DNA from 2 places in the Clostridium amazonense genome. Region 1 is predicted to be linked to the other one. Evidence: a T-box and tRNA genes for the amino acid it is inferred to sense, from the RefSeq annotation. Region 1 holds a T-box; the other holds one or more tRNA genes.
What was found. A T-box is a leader RNA that pairs with one kind of tRNA and senses whether it is charged. The one in region 1 lies ahead of trpS (tryptophan--tRNA ligase), so its partner is inferred to be a tRNA-Trp.
Positions count from the first base shown of each region.

Region 1 (7,713 bases):
TATGGCACTTGTTCTTCTTCTAAAACTTTAGCTAATTCAAGTAAATTATTACTATCTGTATTTTTTGTAACATCAGATATATTTATAATAATAGAGTTTTCTTTGTCATAATTTATCTCTAAAAATTTCATTAACTCATTTATTGTTTCATATATCATTATTTTATTTTTAGGAATAACACTTTCATACCAAAATTTACCTTCAGTAACTATAAACGGTATATACTCTTTTCCATCAAAAAAACTTGACTGTATATTTAATTTATTGCTATATATAGATGTTATATTTTCTTTTGAATCCATATAAAAAATTTCATTATCATATCCCTTTATATTTATTTCTTTTAAATCATAAATATTTTTATTTATTTTAAAATTGTAATTAGGGTTATTAGAAATAACTTGTTCTATATTTCTACCTATCCAAAAAATTTTTCCGTAATAACTCTTAATGTTTTGTATAAACTCATGTTTTAAATCAGAATCATAATTTAAAACTGCAAGTATGTGGGAATATTCATTTAAATCAATGCTTTTATATTCATTTATATCTATAGTTGAAACATTGAATTTGAAGTGCTTAATTATTTCTGTTAAATAATCTATAAAACTTAAATCACCATTGAAATTTTCCTTATAATCATAAACTATTAGTACTTTATTATTTTGTTCAATGCTATATGCACTTGTAATGCTACTGCTGAATATAAAAAAACACATAAAAAAAATTATAATTATTTTCTTATACATCATATTCTAGTTCCTTTTCAGCTAATTTTTTTAACTCTATAGCATCATGAATATTTTCATTGTATTCTACTATTCCAACCTTAACCTCTACATTAATATTTTTCTCCTGATTATCTAACTTTAAATTTATATTTTTTATACCGTCCTTTACTCTTTTATTGACAACTTCCCCTCCAAGTTCATCCGTTTCAATTAAAAGTATTGCAAATGTATCATCATTAAGCATATATTGAATATCCTCAATTCTAGTTGATTTAACTATACACTCACTTATTTCACCTATTATTTCTCTCATTTTTCTCTCACCAAAATAAACTAAAAGTTCATTGTAATAACTTATTTTTATAAGCATTAAAGCCATTGGAAACTTGTGTCTTTTACATCTACTAATTTCTCTTTCCAAATCCTCATAGAACCCTTTCAAATTTGAAAGTCCAGTTTTTTTATCTATAGTAACAAGTTCTTTCATTTCATTTTTTAATTCTTTATTCTCATTTTGAATTTCCCTTAACTTATCTCCAAATCGACCTGTTAAAAACGAAATTATAGGTATTGATATAACCCATAAGTAAACATTTATATTTATATTTATATTTTGTATCAATGATAAATATAAAAAATAACTAGCATATATAAACACAGCTATAGTAGCACTTAATAATCCCCAAATTGTACCTTTGAAATATGCTATTAAAACTATAAATGCAGTTATCCCCAGCATTATAAAATCTAAAAAAGTGTTGTCATGAAGATTAAAATATAAAAATCCAAATATAATAAACACTTGCATAATCATTGCTACTATATATAAATCAATACTTCTTGATAATTTATCCATATTAAAATTCTCCTTTATTAAATTACTTACTCCTTACATTGTAATTCTAGATTGATTATCTATTTTTTCAATAATATTGTAATAAATTAATGTTTTTTTGTAATAATAACTGTATTTTATATCTACAAGAATACTTTGTCGATTTATAGTATATTTTGCACTAATATTCTATTTATAATACAAACTTAACTATTAAAATTTATAACAAAATATAACAAACAATGTAATTACAAATAATTTCCCCAATACTTATCTCATAAATTTTTATTATTAAGTTCTTACATAAAAAAAAGCATTACAATTATCGAATTTGTAATGCTTAATACTATAATTTTATCTAGGAATAAATCCTATTTTCTTTTGCATTTTTCTTAATGTTTTATTAGCAACATAATTAGCTTTTTCTGCACCTTTTTTGTATATTTCTTCTAGTTCACTTTTATTTTCTAATAATGCTTTTACCCTTTCTTGTACAGGTGTTAATTCTTCAACTATAGCTTCTGCTACATCATTTTTAAATTGAGCATAGCCTTGACCTTTATATTTATTCTCTATTTCTTCAAAAGTATATCCCTTTATATTTGATAGTATTGTCATTAAGTTTTTAACACCTGGTTGTTCATCACTATACTTAACTTCACCTATACTATCAGTAACTGCTCTAGATATTTTTTTTCTTATAACATCTGGTTCATCCATAATTAATATATAGCTATTTGGATTATCTTCAGACTTTGACATTTTCTTTTCTGGATTTTGTAAATCCATTATTTTGGCTCCTGTTTTACTCAAATAGGCTTCTGGAATAGTAAATGTAGGACTATAAGTTTTATTAAATCTTTCAGCTAAATCTCTTGCAAGTTCTAAATGTTGAACTTGATCAGCCCCTACTGGAACTACATCTGTTTGATATAATAAAATATCCGATGCCATTAATAATGGATAGGTAAATAATCCTGCCCCTATACTTTCACCACTTTTTTTTGATTTTTCCTTATATTGAGTCATTCTTGAAAGTTCACCCATATATCCATTACAAGTTAAAAGCCATGAACACTCACTATGTGCTGGAACATGTGATTGGATAAATAGTGTGTTTTTCTCTGGGATTATTCCTGATGCTATATATATAGCCAATATTTCTAATGTTCTTTTTCTTAAATCCGCTGGTTTTTGCATTACTGTTATTGCATGTAAATCAACTACACAAAAATAACAATCATATTCATCTTGAAGTTTTACCCAATTTTTTATTGCTCCTAAATAATTTCCTAATGTCAAATTTCCAGAGGGCTGAATTCCACTGAAAATAACTTTTTTCTTATCTTCCATAATAAAAAACCTCCATAAATTTATTTTAAATAAAATATAAAAAAGCCCTATGGAAATTCCATAGGGCGTGTATTAACGCGGTACCACCTAATTTTAAGTAAATACTTATCTTTTCAGATACTAACATATCTTACCTTTATAACGGAAGGAACCGTCAAAAGCTACTTTTAAATTCACCTTTGCTCTCAAAGACCCATTCAGTTTAATCATAATTGCGATAATTTCACCATCTATCACTCTCTAAAAATCTGTTTTTAAACTTACTTACTTCTTATCATAGATTTGAACTTATTTTATAATATTATATTCCGCAATTTAATTTTAGTCAATGTTTTTATGATTTTTAGTATTTTTTTGTGATTTATAGACAAAATAATATAAAAGCTTAATTAAAGGAGTGAAATTTACATGACTAAAAATAAAAAATCTTCCTATCCTCCAAACATGAGAAATTATCTTGATGCACCATTAAATACTCCAGAATCAAAATCTGAGTTAGACTCTGTAAAACTACCAGATAATGTTGAAGATGATATAGTTGTAAACAACATTTCTAATGCAGAATTTGATTATACATTTAATTGCGGTGCAGATATTCCTACTACAGAGGATGATGAATATTTTTAAATTTATCAAATTTAATATTTGAAAATAAAGGTGTTGGATTTTAAGTTTAATCTTCAACATCTTTATTTTTTTATGAATATTAAATTTAAAACAACAATTTTAAATTTATGTAAAAAATTTAAACTTATTTTATAATCAGTTTAATTTAATTATCTATACTGATATACTTTATAGTAAATTCATTCCATAATTTGTAATCTTTTTTTGTAAACGAGGTGATTTTATTAGAAGTTTTAAATTTATTTTAGTTTCTTTCTATTTAGTAATATGCATATTCTTTTCTGCTAGTTCAATATTACCTACAAAAGAAGAGATTTTAATAAGTAATTTTTTGAAAACTTTTTATGACTTTAAAAACAATTCACTTCCTACTTCAAAAGAGTATAATAAAAATTTTCCACATGATGATGTTTCTTATAAATTAAAAGATTATATGAGCGATTCTGCTTTTAATTCATTAATCTCTAGTGAACTTCAAAAAAAATATATTTTGCAATCATATAATATGGGATTTGATAGTAATTGTACTATTTTAAGAATAAATAAAATACCTAAAAGTAACACATATACCTTTCATATAAAAGTAAATGTGATTTTTTCTGACTTAGGATTGAAGGAATCCTACAATATAAAAGGTTCTTTAGTAATTGACACCTTAAATAATTTACCTAAAATAGCATCTTATACCAATATAAAAACGCCTTCTATTGGCACTAGTACAACTTTGTCTAAATTAGTTTAAATCATTGTATGCCTTTGTATAAAGTTGTATAATATACAAATATGAATAAACTTAAGTGTTCTAATTTAGATATTGATAGATATGAACTGGAAAGGGGTTTTTATGACAACTTTACTTATAATTATTTTAATATCACTAGCTTTAGTTCAGTTTTATTTTGCTTTTTTCATGCCTTGGAAAAAACTTGCTGATACTTATGAAGCCAGTGGTGCAACTATTAAAAATAAATCTAACTTTATTAAGAGCCAAAAAATATTACACTTTTTAGTTGGAGTTTCTGTTTTTATAATAACATTTATAGGTTATAAAAATAACTTTCAATTAGATACAAAGTTGACTATAGCTTTAATTACAATGATGGTTCTTTGTGTACTCCCATCATTAAATAAAAAACTTCACATAAAATTTTGATTAAAAATTTTTAATTTGTATAAAGAAAATGGAAACTACATTTTGTAGTTTCCATTTTCTTTATATATTATAAAATTCTAAGAATGATTTCATAGCATAAGTGTGATCATCTACACCTGCAAGCTCTCTTATAGAGTGCATTGATAATGTAGGATTTCCTATATCTACTGAACGAATATTTAAATGTGTTGAATTTATTGGTCCTATAGTTGTACCACCTCTAGCATCTGAACGATTTACAAATTTTTGTACTGGTACCCCAGCTTTTTTACATACCATTTCATATACAGCATCTGAATCAGCATCTGTTGTATATGCTTGATTTGCATTAATTTTTATAACTGGTCCTTTATTTATAAGTGGTCTACTTGTTGGATCATGTTTTTCTGGTGCTGCTGGATGTACAGCATGTGCATTATCTGCTGATATTATATAAGATTTTGCTAATGCTCTAAAGAATCCTTCTCTATCTTTTCCTAAAGATAGTACAATTCTTTCTAAGATATTAGATAACATATCTGAATCTGCACCTTGTTTTGTAGCACTACCTATTTCTTCGTTGTCATAGCATACCATCACATTTGTTGCTTGTGTTATATTAGATTTTACTAACGCATTTATACCAGCATGAACCATTTGTAAGTCATCTAATCTTCCCATTGATATAAATTCATCATTTAATCCCACTATAGATCCTTTTTCATATTCATAAAGATATAAATCAAAGTCTATAATCTCTTCTTTATTAACTTTTAATTCTTCTGCTAATAAATTTATTAAATAATTTCCTTTTTCTAGTTTTTCATTAACTAATGATAATACTGGCAAAGTATCTTTTTGAGCATTTATCTCAAAACCTTTATTTATTTCTCTATTCATATGTATTGCCATATTAGGTATTATTAATAATGGTTTATTTATATTAACAAGTTCTGTTTTTGGAAAAAGAATATTATCACTTTTTAATATAACTCTTCCTGCAATTCCTAGTGGTCTGTCAAACCATGTGTTTAATATAGGACCACCATATACTTCTGTATTTAATCTTACATATGAATTTTCAACTGTCATTTCACAATTTGGTTTAACTCTAAATGTTGGTGAATCTGTATGTGCACCTATTAATTTAAATCCCTCTTGTTCTATTTCACCTTTACCTACTGTAAATGCTATAAGTGCAGAATTATTTTTAGTTGTGTAGTATTTTCCACCTTTTTCTAACTCCCATTTAGAACATTCACATAATTCAGTAAAGCCTTCTTTGTTTAATACTTCTTTTACATTTTTTACTGCGTGAAATGCTGTTGGACTCTCATATAAAAAGTCTATAAGTTCTTTTGCAAATTCTAATTTTGTACCCATAATTTACACCTCGTTAAAAAATTTATTCAATTTTAGTATAACATATTTATACATTTTTTTAATTGTTTACATTTTCATTATATAGTGTAATTTATAGTATTATTACTTTGTTTTCTTCAATTTGCTTATTTTAACTTTAAATTTTATATATTAAAATAATTTAGAATAAAATAATATTTTTAAAACATCTGAGATATTATATTAGTGTGCTATAATTTATTAAATAACATTAAAATTAATTTGGAGGAAAAATATGTTTTCTAAATTACTTGTAAAAAAATTCATTAAAAATTCTGATGATGTAAAAAATAAATCTGTAAGAGAAAGTTATGGCTATTTAGGTGGAATTATTGGTATAATTATTAATTTTCTCCTTTTCATAATTAAACTTTCTGTTGGTTTATTTAGTAATAGTATTTCTGTTATAGCTGATGCTTTTAATAACTTATCTGATGTAGGTTCTTCTCTAATTACTATTTTTGGATTTAAATTAGCTGGAAAACCTGCTGATAAGGAGCACCCATTTGGCCATGGTCGTATTGAGTATATATCGGGATTAATTGTTGCATTCCTTGTAATGTTTGTAGGTTTCCAATTTATTTCTACTTCTGTAGATAGAATAAAAAACCCTACTAATATTAAATTTGCTTTAATTCCATTTATATTAATATTAATATCTATACTATTCAAACTTTGGCTTGGTACATTTTATAGATACATAGGTAACAAGGTAAATTCATCAGCATTAAAGGCTACATCTGTAGATGCTTTTAGCGATGCAATTTCTTCTAGTACAGTTGCACTTGCTCTATTTATATCTAACTTTACAACGTTGCCTGTGGATGGTTACATGGGTGTTATAGTTGCTTTAATAATTCTTTATGCTGGTTTTAACTTAATTAAAGATACTTTAAACCCATTACTAGGCTCAGCACCTGAACCTGAACTTGTAGAAAGTATACAAAAGTCAGTTTTAAGTTATGATGAAATTTATGGTGTTCATGATTTATTAGTTCATAATTATGGTCCTGGAAGAATTATCGCTTCCATTCACGCAGAGGTTCCTTGTGATATTTCAGTTGTTAAAATTCATGAAATAATTGATAGAGCTGAAAAAGAAGTTTCTAATGAATTAAATATTTATTTAATAATTCATATGGATCCTATAAATACTGACAGCAATGAAATTTTACAAGATAAACAACTTGTAGAAGAACTTATAAAAGATTTTGATATAATAAAATCTTTTCATGACTTTAGAGTTGTTGGTGAAGGAGATATAAAAAATTTGATATTTGATGTGGTTATAGATTCTCATATACAGTTTTCTAACTCTGATGAACTAAATCTAATAAGAAAATTAAATGAAAAAATAAAAGAAGCACATCCTCATTATAATCTTCTAATTACATTAGATAGAGATTATCTTGGAATTTAACTTAAAATTATATTATTTTCTTTATAAAAAATATATGGAATATTAAATTCTATATATTTTTTTATTTTACAATACACTTGAAAAATGTATATTTTATGTAAATTTTTATAATTTCAGAATATTTTGTTTTTAAATTCATTTATTTTCTGATAATATTTTATTTGTACTGTTAACTTTTTACTGATTTAAGAATACTATATTATGTAAATATTTA
Region 1 covers NZ_JBWKMH010000010.1:453,606-461,318, reverse strand. Annotated here, with positions in the region: gene AC07E4_RS06455 (hypothetical protein) at 1-752, opposite strand, end outside; gene AC07E4_RS06450 (GGDEF domain-containing protein) at 742-1,587, opposite strand; gene trpS (tryptophan--tRNA ligase) at 1,921-2,919, opposite strand; T-box leader at 2,978-3,206, opposite strand; gene AC07E4_RS06440 (hypothetical protein) at 3,328-3,546, shown strand; gene AC07E4_RS06435 (hypothetical protein) at 3,878-4,288, shown strand; gene AC07E4_RS06430 (hypothetical protein) at 4,391-4,699, shown strand; gene AC07E4_RS06425 (M18 family aminopeptidase) at 4,760-6,061, opposite strand; gene AC07E4_RS06420 (cation diffusion facilitator family transporter) at 6,315-7,499, shown strand.

Region 2 (7,713 bases), on a different contig from region 1:
TATTTTTCTGTATCATTCCTTATTAATGAAATTAAAATTATATCTATCCATATATAAATTATATGTCCTAAGTAATTTATTATTGGTTGTTCTCCTTCTCTATTTAAAATAAAAATAAAATATAATATTGATATAATTATTGTGAAAATAACTTCTTTTTTCTTCATGCTGTTACCCCCCTTTATTATAGAATACATAAAAAAATTATTTATAGTTGATTTCATTGTAATTTTTATATTTATTTTACATTTGTTTCATTCACAAACTTCCAATCTTTTTTTGTATATCTTTTTAGTCTTAAAATACTAATTAACAAGATGGACAAACACTTTATGGACTAATTTACTTTTCCTTTTAAATGAGATACTTAACTTAACAAGTAAAGTCACTTCCATTTTTCTTTTTAGCCCGGAATTCATTCCGGTATATCTCTCTTTAATTTATTTTAAATTTTCAGCTTTATATCCACATTAAAGAACACCGGGATTGAAATCCCAGCTACGACAAAACATAATCCCCACTAAGTTTAAAAATAATTTCTGATATATTTAAAACTCAATTCCATTTACCTCCGTAACCCGGAATTCATTCCGGTATATCTCTCTTTGATTTATTTGAAATTTTCAGCTTTATATCCACATCAAAGAACACCGGGATTGAAATCCCGGCTACGACAAAACATAATCCCCACTAAGTTTAAAAATAATTTCTGATATATTTAAAACTCAATTCCAGTTACCTCCGTAACCCGGAATTCATTCCGGTATATCTCTCTTTAATTTATTTTAAATTTTCAGCTTTATATCCATATCAAAGAACACCGGGATTGAAATCCCGGCTACGACAAAACATAATCCCGGCTACGTTTAAAAATAAATCTTGTTTACATAGAACATATTCCATAATATAAAAAAATCCGTTAAGCTTATTTAGCTTAACGGACTTTTCTATTTATATTATTTTATTCTAGCAACGCCACTTTCTCTTGCTATTCTTTTTACTTCTGATGATACAGATTCTGCAACTCTTTTATCTAATGTTTTTGGAATTATATAATTTTCATTTAATTCTTCCTCAGTTATTAGATTTGCAATTCCTCTTGCTGCTGCAAGTTTCATTTCTTCTGTTATTTCTGTAGCTCGTACTTCTAATGCTCCTTTAAATATTCCTGGGAATACTAGAACATTATTTATTTGATTATCAAAATCTGAACGTCCTGTTCCAACAACTCTTGCTCCACCTTCTTTTGCAAGGTCTGGCATTATTTCTGGTGTTGGGTTTGCCATAGCAAATACTATTGCATCTTTGTTCATTTTTGATACCATTTCTTTTGTTAATATGCCAGGTGCAGAAACTCCTATGAATACATCTGCTCCTTTTATTACATCAGCTAAAACTCCTTCTTCCATATTTCTATTAGTTACTTTAGCTATTTCTTTTTGAGCATCATTTATGAAATCTTGATTTTCTGTTATGGCACCATGTTTATCACACATTACCACATTTTTAGCTCCAGCATTCAAAAGCAATTTACAAATTGCTATTCCTGCTGAACCTGCTCCATTTATTATAATCTTAACGTTTTCTATTTCTTTATTAACTACTTTTAATGCATTGTAAAGTCCTGCTAAAACAACAATTGCTGTTCCATGTTGATCATCATGAAATACTGGTATATTTAATTCTTCTTTTAATCTTTTTTCTATATAAAAACATTCTGGTGCTTTTATATCTTCTAAATTTATTCCACCAAATACTGGACTTAATAATTTAACTGTTTTTATAACTTCTTCTGGATCTTCTGTATCTAGACATATAGGAAATGCATCTATATTTCCAAATTCTTTAAATAATAATGCTTTTCCTTCCATAACTGGTATAGATGCCTCTGCGCCAATATTACCAAGTCCTAAAACAGCTGTTCCATTTGAAACTATTGCCACAGTATTTCCTTTTATAGTATAGTCATAAACTGCATCTTTATTTTTTGCAATCTCTAAACAAGGCTGAGCAACACCTGGAGTATATGCTAAAGATAAATCTTTACTACATTCAACTTTCATCTTTCCAATTACTTCAAGCTTACCTCTCTTTTCTTTATGTACTTTTAATGCTTCTTCTTGTATAGACATGTCAAACACCCTTCCCTTGCTTTACTTACTAATTTTATATTGAGTCAATAAAATAATTATTTTATTTTAAATCTTCACTTATTTTTAGTATAACGTACTTTATTTATTTTTTCCATTGTAATATTCACAGTACTGTACTATTGGGCATTCTTCACATTTAGGTTTTCTAGCATTACATATTTTTCTACCATGCCATATTAAGTAGTGATGAGCGTCACTCCACATTTTTTTAGGTATATTTTTCATTAGTTTCTGTTCTACTTCTTCTACATCTTTCCCTTTTGCAATACCTATCCTATTAGATAATCTAAAAACATGTGTATCTACAGCTATTGCAGGTATTCCAAATACATTTGCCATAACAACATTTGCTGTTTTTCTTCCTACACCAGGTAATTCTATAAGTTCTTCCATTGTTTTAGGCACTTCTCCATGATACTTTTCTAAGAGCATTTTACAGCAACCTAAAATATTTTTACTCTTATTCTTGTAAAATCCACAACTTCTAATTTTTTCTCCAAGTTCTTCTTCACTTAAAGTTACTATAGCTTCTGGAGTATTGTATTCCTTGTATAATTCTTTTGTAACTAAATTTACTCTTTCATCAGTACATTGAGCTGACAAAATTGTTGATATTAAAAGTTCAAATGGACTATTAAAATTTAATCCACAAGTTGCCCCTTCATAAACTTCACTTAATATTCTTAAAACTTCATCTCTAGTCTTTTTATTCATTATAATTTCCTACTTTCCTAAAAACTATATTTTAATTTCTAATCCGAAATAGTATTTTCTAATAATTTATATTTGTTAACATTTATTATACCATTTTAAATAACTTAATTATAGGGTTCCAAGTTCAAAGTTTAAATAACCTCTTTATCAAATGATATTATTAAGCTTACAGTTTATTATGATTGAACCTAATTAAGAACTAAGAGTGAAAAGTGAATAGTGTGATGGTGAATATTTTTGGGATTGAAATCCCCGCTACAATGTTTTATTTGTACTTCAAATAAAATCAGTATAATATTTATCCATAAAAAGTTCAGTTTGGAGAATAAATTCCCTATTATAATATTCATACTTACCATAGTTTTAATAGCAAATATAACTATTACTTTGTGTATTTTATAAAATTTATTTTTTATATAATTTCTCACTTTAAACATAAATAACTTAATTTATATTCCCATTCCTATTTTATTGTTCCCAATTTATTAAAACGTAAGTATTTAATGTTTTATTTATATAGTTAAACATAATCTTTATCTTATCTTTATATGTTTCTTGGTAAAATTTATATATTAAAACTTGGGGGTGATTTTATATGAGTTTTGATGAAAATATTGAAAAAGCAATTTATTTAATTAAAAGTAAAAAATATGATGAGGCTTTAACTTGTATTCATTTAGCTATGCTACAAAATGATATATCTGCTAAACCACACAACTTACTTGGAATTATATGTGAAATCAATGGTGATTTAGATTCAGCACTAAAACACTATAATGTTGCATATTCTCTTGATGCAACATTTAAATCTGCCTATAAAAATTTAGAGAGAATATCTTCTTTTAATTATGTATTTAACTTTAATGATTTATATTATGAAGACTTTAAAGATGATACTGCTGATAAAAATCTTTATACTTTGGAATATACAAATAATATTGGACATTTAATATTAAAATAATTTTTTGTATATTTTATTTTTATTAAGGAATACTATTTATAATACGATTTTGAAAGTTTCATACTTTTAAATTTTATCCTAAATTTTAAAAGTTACAATTTTAGTATTGTAACTTTTATTAAGACCCATGAAGAAAATTTTTTAATGAGTCTATTACTAAAGAAAAAATTTTAAATAACTACAGAAAAAGAGACTACAAAAGTTTTTGTGGTCTCTTTAACTTGTTATATTTTTAACGTCTTAGTATAAAATTCATTATCTTTTTTTATCATTGACCACACTTCTACAGTTATATATGCCTTTCTTTTAAAACTATAATAGTGCTCTCTTAATATTCCTTCTTCTGCAAAGCCTAATAATTTTATAAGTCTTTTAGATGCAATATTATGCATATCTATAAGTGCAGATACTTTGTTCATATAAAGCTCATTAAATGCAAAATTTAAAACTCTTAATATACATTCAGTTGCAATCCTTTTTCGCCAATTTTTTTTGACTATAGTATATCCTAATTCACATCTATTAGAATACAAATCTATGCTGTATAACCTAATCTCTCCTGTAAATTCACACTTTTCCTTATCTATTATAACCCAATTAAGTGCTGTCTTATTCTTATATTCTTCATCTATATGCTCCAAATAAATGTTGCACTCTTCTTTAGCATTTACTACTTCAGTTCCTGTGTATTTATTAATTTCTTCATCACTTAATAGTTCTTCAAAATTTCTTTCATAATTTTTATCACATTTTAATAATAAAAATCTTTTAGTTTCTAAGGTAGGAAATGTTAAAAAGTGCCTCTCTCTAAATTTACCATAATAATCAATTTTACTTGGCATAATATTCCCCCTTTAGGCTAATTAAATTCCCTATAATTTATAGTTATTCTCTGCTTAAACATACTTGCTAAGTAATTTGTCAGAATTATCTTTATTATATTATATCAAAAATTTATTGTTATTTTTAAGTTTTTTTATTAATATTTTTATATTATATTAATTTTTTTTTTGCTGTACTCGATAAACTAATTGATTAGATTGTAATTATAGTTTTTTAAAATTATGTTTTAAATTATATTTTTTATCAATTGTGGTTTCAAATTATTATTTTTTCTGCCTATAAAAACTTTTAAATTTACATCAATAACCAATCTTAAAATTTGATTATAAATTCTATATTTATTTCATATTAATACTTTATATAATATATGTTTAAATTTACTTATAAGTACTTAAGAAAGGATGATTTTTATGACTTTAAATAAATTTTTTATTAAAGATTCTAGTGATAAAAATATTCACATTTATAAATGGACCTGTGATGTAAAAGATCCTATAGGGGTTATTCAACTATCCCACGGAATGGCAGAGCATGCCCTTAGATATGCTGAGTTTGCAAACTATTTAAATGATAACGGCTATATAGTTTACGCTAATGACCATCGTGGTCATGGCAAGACAAGCCCTGATGAACTTGGGTATATGGGTGAAGGTGATGCATTTCATCTTATGGTAAACAATTTAAAAGATGTGACTGATTTAATAAAAAGTGAAAATCCTAATTTGCCTATATTTCTTTTAGGTCATAGTATGGGTTCTTTTTTATCTTTAAGATATGCTGAACTTTTCGGAAATGGCTTAGATGGCTTAATTCTTTGTGGCACTAATGGAAACCAACCTTTCATATTTTCATTTGGAGAAAAAGTAGCTAAATATCAAATGAAAAAGCATGGTGCCAAAACTGCTGGAATTACAATGGACAAGCTAAGTTTTGGTAATTTTAATAATAACTTTAAACCAAATAGGACAAATTTTGATTGGCTTTGCAGCGATGAAAAGGAAGTTGATAAATATATTGAAGACCCTTTATGCGGAACAATACACTCTAATTCATATTTTTACTATTTACTAAAAGGCCTACGAACTAATCAAAAGAAAGAAAATCTAGATAAAATCCCTAAAAACCTACCTATCCTTTTAATTGCTGGGCAAGATGATCCTGTTGGTTTGATGGGAAAAGGTGTTACTAGGCTTTATAATGATTTAAAAAACATGAATATTAAATCTGTGGATATGATTTTATATCCTGATGCTAGACATGAAATTCTAAATGAAGCTCAGAAACATAAGGTTTTTAATGATTGTGTTAGTTTTTTTAATAAAAATAACAAAAATTGCTCAACTGAAGCTATTGAAAAGAAAGAAACCATTTTTGATATTTAATAATTAATTAAAAGGTAGTAAAATTTTACTACCTTTTCTTACTTTACAAAATAAAAAAACTAGTAGTAAACTACTAGTTTATATGGCAGGGGCACGAGGACTTGAACCCGGAACCAACGGTTTTGGAGACCGCTACTCTACCAATTGAGCTATACCCCTAAGACAAGATTTATTTTATCATCAACATTTAAACTTGTCAATACTTTTTTGATATTTTATTTGGATATGTGAAAGGACTTGGAATGAAAACTCCAAGCCCTTAATATAGAATTCTAATTTAAACTTTGAATTCTTACTATATTTTATAATATTTTAAAACCTGCTGATTTTATTTTTGATAATATATCATCAAAGTTTTCAGCTCTTAATCTTACAACTATTTCTTTTATATCTGTTTTAGTTTTTGGATCTACAACTACAAAACTTATTATGTCACCTTTATTTTCAGTTATTATTTTAGAAAGTTTTGATATTTGTCCTGGGATTTCATATGCTATTACAGCTAACCTATGTCCTTTATTTAATCCAAATAATTCTGTAAACTGATGGAATATAGCATAATGTGTAACTATTCCTTTAAAGTCGCCAGTATTATCTACAACTGCTAAAAATGAAACGTTTTTAGTTTCTAAATAATATGCAGCTTCTTCTATTTGCTCCATTGGTTTTATTTCTGGGACATCTGTTCTCATAACATTTTCAACTAAAAAGTCAGATAATAAGCACTTTCTTTCTACACTTTTTTCATAGTAATATGTGTATATCTTCTCTTTTGATATTGCCCCTAAAAACTTATTTTCATCTGCTACAGGAATTGATAAAAAGTTGTTTTTTTCCATAAGTTCTAAAGCTTCACCTATTGTCATTTTTGGTGTGGCTGTTACAAGCTTTTCTCTAGTTAACATTAAATTACTTACAAACATGACATACCCTCCTCCATATACTAAACCCCTTATTTAAATATAATAAATAAAACTAGAAATTTAATATTATAAAACAATTATATATTATTTTCGTATTATTGGGAATATTTTTTAAATTTCATTGTATATCTTTTTCTATTCTTCTTTTTAAAATGTATAATAGACTTAAGACAATATGTTTTTACAAAATTATAGATATTATAGTATTGAAATTTAATTATTACTATACTATGATAAAAACCACACTAACATGATATAGGGTTCCAAGCTAATATTTTAAATAATAACTTTCTCAAATGATACTAGAAGTACTATAATTTATTACTATATTCATATTTGGAACCAAGTAAGAGTGAAAAGTGAATAGTTATGGTTAATATCCCGTGGATTGAAATCCACGCTACAATGTTTTATTTGTACTTCAAATAAAATTAGTATAATATTTATCCATAAAAAGTTCATTTTGGAGAATAAATTCCCCATCATAATGTTCTTACTAATCATAGTTTTAATAGTAACTATCACTATTACTTTGGATATTTTATAAATTTCAGTTTTTATATTATTTTCAATTAATTTGCTGTGCAAATTTAATAAAAAATTATTCTTCAAAATTGGAAATCCAATTTTTACATTCACTTTCAATTTTCAATTTTAAATTAAATTAATTAGAGTTCTCAACTGAAATATGAATAATTGCATTTTCAAACTTATTTCCCTATATAAATTCACCCTAT
Region 2 covers NZ_JBWKMH010000031.1:19,646-27,358, reverse strand. Annotated here, with positions in the region: gene AC07E4_RS12810 (lysostaphin resistance A-like protein) at 1-167, opposite strand, end outside; gene AC07E4_RS12805 (NAD(P)-dependent malic enzyme) at 957-2,132, opposite strand; gene nth (endonuclease III) at 2,232-2,867, opposite strand; gene AC07E4_RS12795 (tetratricopeptide repeat protein) at 3,463-3,828, shown strand; gene AC07E4_RS12790 (GNAT family N-acetyltransferase) at 4,053-4,670, opposite strand; gene AC07E4_RS12785 (lysophospholipase) at 5,082-6,053, shown strand; tRNA gene AC07E4_RS12780 (tRNA-Trp) at 6,137-6,212, opposite strand; gene AC07E4_RS12775 (CBS domain-containing protein) at 6,356-6,976, opposite strand.
Region 2: it has a tRNA-Trp gene. The T-box ahead of trpS (tryptophan--tRNA ligase) is inferred to sense a tRNA for this amino acid. The anticodon was not compared.